DNA from 3 places in the Branchiibius hedensis genome. Region 1 is predicted to be linked to each of the others. Evidence: predicted binding sites of a transcription regulator. Region 1 holds the regulator's gene; each other region holds the start of a gene.

Region 1 (2,263 bases):
GCTGGACGCGCACGACCGCCTCCTGCACCGGCAACTGCGGCAGCGCGTGGTGCGCAACCTCAGACAGTGTCTGACCCGACTGCACGACCACCGAGCTGGGCCCCGTGGGGGCGGGGGCAACGGCGTGCGCGATGAGCATGCCGCAGGCAACGGTCACGGCCACGACAATCACGCCGATGGCCAGGTAGCCGCGCCGGGTCAGCCGCAGGTGAGCGGCGGGCCGCGCGACGCCGGTCGGCGACGCCGGCAGATCCGGAACCAGTCGAAGGTCGGGACGGCGCGCGGGACGGGCGACGGGGACGAGAACGGGGACTGCGCTCATGGCTTCCTCCTGACACGGTGCGGTTCGACCTGCGGGTGAACCAGTGACACCTGTGGAAATCGAACAGGCGTTCGATTTCACTTCGATACGATGTATAGCACGCTTGTTCGAAGACAGGCAAGGTTCGATCGTGGGTTCGTTGACCATTTCGGCACCACTGTCCCGGCGACACGCGTCGTACACATGTTTGGAACTCGTGTGCGAACGCCCTAGCCTGAATCCCACGGCCGTTGTCTTCATGGACACAGCACACCAGCGACCACCGACAACATCGCTCGCCGCGTCATTCGGCGGGTTTCGCAGATAGGGAGACGGACCTGATGGGCAAGATCCACGAGATGCCGGAGCGACGCGACGGCCGCGGGCTGACGACGCGGCAGCGCAAGGTGCTTGAAGTGATCCGCAGTTCGGTCCAGCGGCGCGGGTATCCGCCGAGTCTGCGGGAGATCGGTGAGGCGGTCGGCTTGACCAGCCCTAGTTCAGTGGCCCACCAGTTGTCCATGCTCGAGCGACTCGGCTACATCCGCCGGGACCCGAATCTGCCCCGCGCCATCGAGGTTCTTCCGCTCGATGACGCCCCGGGCAAACGGCGGCGCAAGGCGGCGGCGGACGGCGCACGGACCGCCTCAGACGACACAACAGACGGCACTGCGTACGACGAGACGGGAGTCGGCGACGAACGCCCCGCCGCGTCGTACGTCCCCGTGGTGGGCCGGATCGCTGCTGGTGGCCCGATCCTCGCCGAGCAGCTTGTCGAAGACGTCTTCCCGCTGCCCAAGCAGTTGGTCGGCGAAGGGGACTTGTTCCTGCTGAAGGTCGTCGGCGACTCCATGGTCGACGCCGCGATCTGCGACGGGGACTGGGTCGTGGTCCGTCAACAGCAGACCGCCGACAACGGTGACATCGTGGCAGCGATGCTGGACAGCGAAGCCACGGTCAAGACGTTCAAGCGCACCGCCGACAAGGTGTGGTTGCTGCCACACAACGAGCAGTACTCGCCGATCGACGGCACGGACGCGACGATCCTGGGCAAGGTGACGGCGGTCCTGCGGCGGATCTGACGCTCAGGCGTTGATCGGGTCGCCAACGGCCTTCACCAACTCGACCAGCGAAGGGCCCAACGGTGCGTCGAGTTTGGCGGTGAGTTCGGCGTCGCCGCGGGTCCAACCATGCGTGATCGCCAGCACCGGGATACCCAGGGCGGCGGCCCGCCGGACGAAGCGGTACCCGGACATCACGGCAAGTGAGGAGCCAAGAACCAGGAGGGAACGGGAGTTTTCGACGGCCTCGAAGCAGTCCTGCACCAGCGGGCGCGGCACCGACTCGCCGAACATCACCACGTCGGGTTTGAGCAGGTCCGAACCACACGCAGCGCAATGCGCGACCTTGAAGGCGCGCACCTCCTCGTCATCCAGTGCCACATCACCGTCGGGTCGCAAGGCGGCGTCGGCGGATCGGTCGAAACCCGGGTTCAGGACCTCGAAACAGGCGTCGATGAGTTCCCGCGGGAAGCGCTGACCGCAGGCCATACACACGACCCGGTCGAGGTTTCCGTGCAACTCGACGACATCGCGGGCGCCTGCTCGTTGGTGCAGGCCATCGACATTCTGGGTGATGACCGTGCCGACCAGGCCCGCGCGTTGCAGTTGGGTGACCGCTTCATGTCCGACGTTCGGTCGCGCTGCGGCGAAGCGTGGCCACCCCACGTAGGAGCGGGCCCAATACCGTTGCCGCGCCTGCGGAGTCGCCAACAACTCAGCCGCTGTCATCGGCTGGATGCGTCGTTCCCCCGCTGCCGTGCGGTAGTCCGGGATTCCGGACTCGGTCGACAGGCCCGCACCCGACAGGACGGTCACCCCGCCGGCCGCTACCGCGCTCGCAATCGCTTCCCTGGCGACGGATGGATCGGTCACCTCTCCAGTGTCACACCTCTCCCGCAGC
Region 2 (2,263 bases), 1.9 Mb from region 1:
GTGGACCCGCCGATGGTCCGACCCGCACAGCAGCGCCAGGTCGTCGAGGTTGGTGGTGCCGCCCGCCGCCCATGGTTTTCGCCAGTGGTGCCCTTCACACCAGCCCGGTGGCCGATCGCAGCCGGGCATCGCGCAGCCACCGTCACGGTTCTCGATCGCTCGCCGTTGATGGATCGTGAACGTGCGTTTGGATCGCCCAAGATCGAGTGGGACGGACGCCCCGTCGAAGACTTGCGGGATCAGCCCGGCGTTGCACGCCAGTCGCCGTACCTCACCGGCGCTCATCCGGCTGCCGGTCGACAACGTCGCCGCCCGGACGCCCTGGGCCAGGGTCTCGAAATCGAAGTTGACCGTCAGGATCGCCGAGACACCACCGGCACCCGGCAGTTTGTCGGTCGGTAGGTGTTCGCACAGCTGAGCCAGTGCCCGGCCCTCCCGATGCTGCTTGTCCAGCGGAAGACCGCCCGCCTCGGCGGCGTCCGCCGCGTCGAGGTCGGCCTCGACCTGGGCCAGGGTGGGCGCCCAGCCGGCCACGGGAGCGGCGCCAGGCGCGGCGCCGACATCCACTGCGGCCCAGTCCGGTGGTCGCGGCGTGGTCTGCTCGGAACTCCCGGGCGGTCCTGCGTCCATCAAGTGGAACCGCCGCGGGGCGCTGATCGCCTCCACCGCCGCCTGCAGCATCTGCGCCTGCACCTCCGGCAGCAGGAATCCGCCCTTGAACAAACCCGGCTTGAACTCCTTCATCCAGAACGCCGACTGCTCCCACGCCGACTGCTCCTGGGCAACCAGTTGGTCGTTCTCGTGCGCATCCGCGTCGTGCACCGACTCGAACGCCTCCCGCATCCGGGTCGCACGCCGCGACAGGTCCGGCAACGGCATCTTCGGAGCCGCCGCGAGCAATTCCCGCTCGGCCCGCGTGCGGTCCGCCTCCGACACCGACGGCGGCAACGCCGCCAACCCACGGGCGATCACCCGGGCCTGCTCTTTGGACACCCGCCCGGCAGCCAGAGAGTCGCTGGTCGCCGGCGCATCGGCCAACTGCTTGCCCAGGTAGAGCAGGGCGTTGCCCTCCCGGCGGTCCCCACCGAACTGCCCGGCGAGCATCGACCCCACCGCACCGGGCGAGCCACCCGCGGCAGTGGTCACCGCCCGCACCCGATCGGCCGCGTTCACCATTGCCGACTCGATCCGTGCCTTCGCCGACCCCAACCGGCCCGACGCAGCCAAAGCACTGGTCTGCGAGACCTGTTCCCACTCGCCAAACGCGATCAACCGGTCTAGCGCAGAGTGCAACTCAGTCACCAGGCCGGCGAGCGTAGCGTCGGCCGAGGGAGCAGCCGACACCGCTACCGCATCAACGGATTCAATAGTCTTCACGCCAGCGCCACCTCCCCAGGTTGCCGGACCCCCGAACGTCTGTACGAGATCAAATTACTGACCACCACTGACACCCGCCATGGGCGAATCCGGTTGTGTGGACAACTCAGCGGTCCGGTGCGCTATCCACAGATCACGCTCAGCAGCCATCGCCTAGCGTGGAGACATGGCTTCCTTCCCCACCGCACCTGTCGTCGCTGCCGGACTCATCGGAGGGTATGGCGTGGCCCGGGCGACCGGCGTACGTCCCCTCGGCGGTGTAGTCCTCGCTGCCGCTGGCGTTGCCGCTGGACGAGAATGGCTGTCGCGTAAGGGCATTCCGACGACTGCGGCACTGAGCGCGCTCTACCTGACGGCTTTCGGCGGCTCCCACCCACTGGCCAAAAAGCTGGGGGCGTGGCCGTCGGTGCTTGCGGTGACTGCCGTCGCGGCTGGCGTCACATACCTTGTCGCGGACACATAACGTCGGCTGCCGTCACGACCGTGATCCTGCAACGGCGGCCAGGGCTTCCTGATAACCCGAGCCGATCGTTATCAACGTGATCCACTTACTTTTGTAGCCAAGAGGTTCCTCGTGCCAGGTCGCGTCCGGACGAACTTCGTGTAACCAGGTTATGTCGGCGTCGGACCGCACGAGGGTGCCTATCCATTGCGCGCTAAGCCGTTCCTCCTGCTCGATGCTGACCAGCTGGGCCGCGGCGGCCATCGAGCGTAGGACGGATGCAACGTTGTCCAGCGCCAGCGGCGACGGCGCTCGAGGTGGCCAGGTGGGCAATCCGCGCGAGTAGTCCTGCTCGAACCCCTTGCGTCGCTTGATGCGCACGACATCTTTGATCCGGAAGGCGGAATAGCCGTCGAAGTAGCCGCCGTCTCTGATGTTTTGGAT
Region 3 (2,263 bases), 150 kb from region 1:
ATGTCACTGGCGTCCATCACGTCGTCGTGCAGCAGTGCTGCGGCCTGGAAGACCTCCATCGCGCTGGCTGCGCGCACCACCGGGTCGCCGTCCGCGCCGCCCGACCCCAAGTACCCCCAGAAGCAGAAGGCGGCACGCAACCGCTTGCCGCCCTGCAGCAGCGAGAAAACCGCGTCGAGCAGGGCCGTGGCGGGTTCCCCGAGAGGGGCCAGCACGTCCTGCTCCTGGATCCGAAAGGAATCCAGGGTGTTTTGCACGCGAGCGCGAAGGTCGCGGGCTTCCAGTGCGTCGGCCACGCAGCCATTCTCGCAAGCCGGGCAGCGTCTCACCAATCGCGGGTGGAACCGTGGACACCACAACGATCCGTAGACTTCCGCCATGCCCGCCGATCGATCCGCCGCGACCTCGGCGCGACCGCTGATACCGCACCTGCTTCGTCGCGCCGAGCCGTCCTTCAGCTTCGAGTTCTTCCCGCCGAAGGACGACGGTGCCGAAGCGGTGCTGTGGGAATCCATCCGCCGGGTCGAGCCGGTGGCTTCTTTCGTGTCCGTGACGTACGGCGCGGGTGGTAGCACCCGTGACCGCACCGTGCGCATCACCGGACAGATCGAATCCCGTACGACGCTGACGACGATGGCTCACCTGACCTGCGTCGGGACAAGCGTCGCCGACCTGCGTTCAGTGATCGGGGCGTACGCCGACGCCGGGATCCGCAACGTGCTGGCCGTCCGTGGGGATCCGGCCGGGGGTCTGGGCACACCCTGGACGCCGCACCCCGGTGGCCTGGACCACGCTGACCAGTTGGTGGAACTCGTGCGTGGCCTGGGCGACTTCACCGTTGGCGTCGGAGCCTTCCCCGACCGGCACCCGGAGTCGGCATCGTTGGCCGCGGACGTGGAGGTGCTTGTGCGCAAGGCGGACGCCGGAGCTGACTTCGCGATCACCCAGATGGTCACCGACGTCGACACGTACCTGCGGTTGCGAGATGACGTCGCGGCCCGACGACCGGACTTCCAGATCGTGCCGGGGCTGTTGCCAGTCACGGCGTACGGACAGCTGCAGCGCATGACGAAACTGAACGGTCAGCCGCTGGCCCAGGCGGTTCTTGACCGGCTCGAAGCGGTCCGGGACGATCCGGACGCGGTGCGCGCGGAGGGGATCGCGGTGTGCACCGAACACGCGCAGCGGTTGCTCGCCGAAGGCGCACCCGGTGTGCACTTCATCACGATGAACCGCTCGACGGCCAGTCTCGAAGTCGTGAGCAACCTGGGCCAGCCTGCGGAGATCTCTGCCGCGTCCTGACGGCGCTCATCAGGCCGCTGACCTGGGCGTTCGCCGGTAGACCGGAGGCTGTCGGACCCCACGGCTACCGTGGCTGGCATCTCGAACAAACGTTCGGGAACGTCCGCCGTCAGGAGCCGTGATGACCGCAACCGTTTCGCGTCCCACCCGCACGACCGCCCCGCGCCCGGTGCCAGCGCCGGTGACCGATCCGCAGGTCGGGGACTTGTTGGATCGCTGCCGGATCGGTCTGCTGGCCGCCGGGAACGCCACCAGCGCCGCCGACCGCTTCGCCACGGCACATCTGGCGGCGCTGCGTGCCGCGGCCGCCATTCTCGCCGCCCGGCCTTTGCCGGCGCGGCGTACCCGGCTGCGCAGCGTGTGGGACATCGTCCCGCTGGTGGCTCCGGAGTTGGCTGAGTGGTGCCAGTTCTTTGCCGCGACCGCTCGTCGCCGCGCGGCGGTCGAGCGCGGCTCGGCGCAGGTCAGTGCGCGGGAGGCCGATGACCTGGTGCGTCAGGTCGGGTTGTTCCTCGACGATGTGACCGCCCGCCTCGGTCTGCCCCCGGTGACTTCGACGCCGCCACTGCTGCGGCCGGTGGTGTGCTGAGCGAGGTTGGCACACAAGTAGGTCGGTATGGCTACCGGATTCAAGGTGCGCGACATATCCTTTTCAGTAGTTAGAAGTAACTGCGTCATCGCCCGTTCCGCCGGGCGAAGTTAATTCATGGGAGGTCACGGTGCCGCTCTCCGATCACGAGCAACGGTTGCTCGACCAGATGGAGCGTGCGCTCTACGCCGAGGACCCGAAGTTCGTTTCCAGCATGGCGGCCGTTCCGCATCGGCTGCGCCAGCGTCGACGCTTGTTGCTAGGTGCTCTGGTGCTGCTGGTCGGAGTCGGTCTGGTGGTGCTCGGTGTGGCCTCACAACTGGTGTGGCTGGGTGCCATCGGTTTTGTGGTGATGGTCGCGGGCGGTGCCTA

The links. The regulator LexA, encoded in region 1, represses DNA repair genes until DNA is damaged. The targets are predictions, from matches to a motif close to TCGAACANNTGTTCGA.
Region 2: the regulator LexA is predicted to act here: its motif matches at 1,409-1,424, upstream of DR843_RS12855 (HNH endonuclease signature motif containing protein).
Region 3: the regulator LexA is predicted to act here: its motif matches at 1,384-1,399, upstream of DR843_RS04700 (SAV_6107 family HEPN domain-containing protein).

Annotation. Positions count from the first base shown of each region.
Region 1 covers NZ_UESZ01000001.1:796,504-798,766, reverse strand. The annotation lists gene DR843_RS03965 (peptidoglycan-binding protein) at 1-322, opposite strand, end outside; gene lexA (transcriptional repressor LexA) at 643-1,383, shown strand; gene DR843_RS03955 (NAD-dependent protein deacetylase) at 1,387-2,235, opposite strand.
Region 2 covers NZ_UESZ01000001.1:2,652,946-2,655,208, reverse strand. The annotation lists gene DR843_RS12855 (HNH endonuclease signature motif containing protein) at 1-1,377, opposite strand, end outside; gene DR843_RS12850 (hypothetical protein) at 1,544-1,840, shown strand; gene DR843_RS12845 (hypothetical protein) at 1,853-2,263, opposite strand, start outside.
Region 3 covers NZ_UESZ01000001.1:947,723-949,985, forward strand. The annotation lists gene DR843_RS04690 (polyprenyl synthetase family protein) at 1-296, opposite strand, end outside; gene DR843_RS04695 (methylenetetrahydrofolate reductase) at 379-1,302, shown strand; gene DR843_RS04700 (SAV_6107 family HEPN domain-containing protein) at 1,424-1,891, shown strand; gene DR843_RS04705 (DUF3040 domain-containing protein) at 2,022-2,263, shown strand, end outside.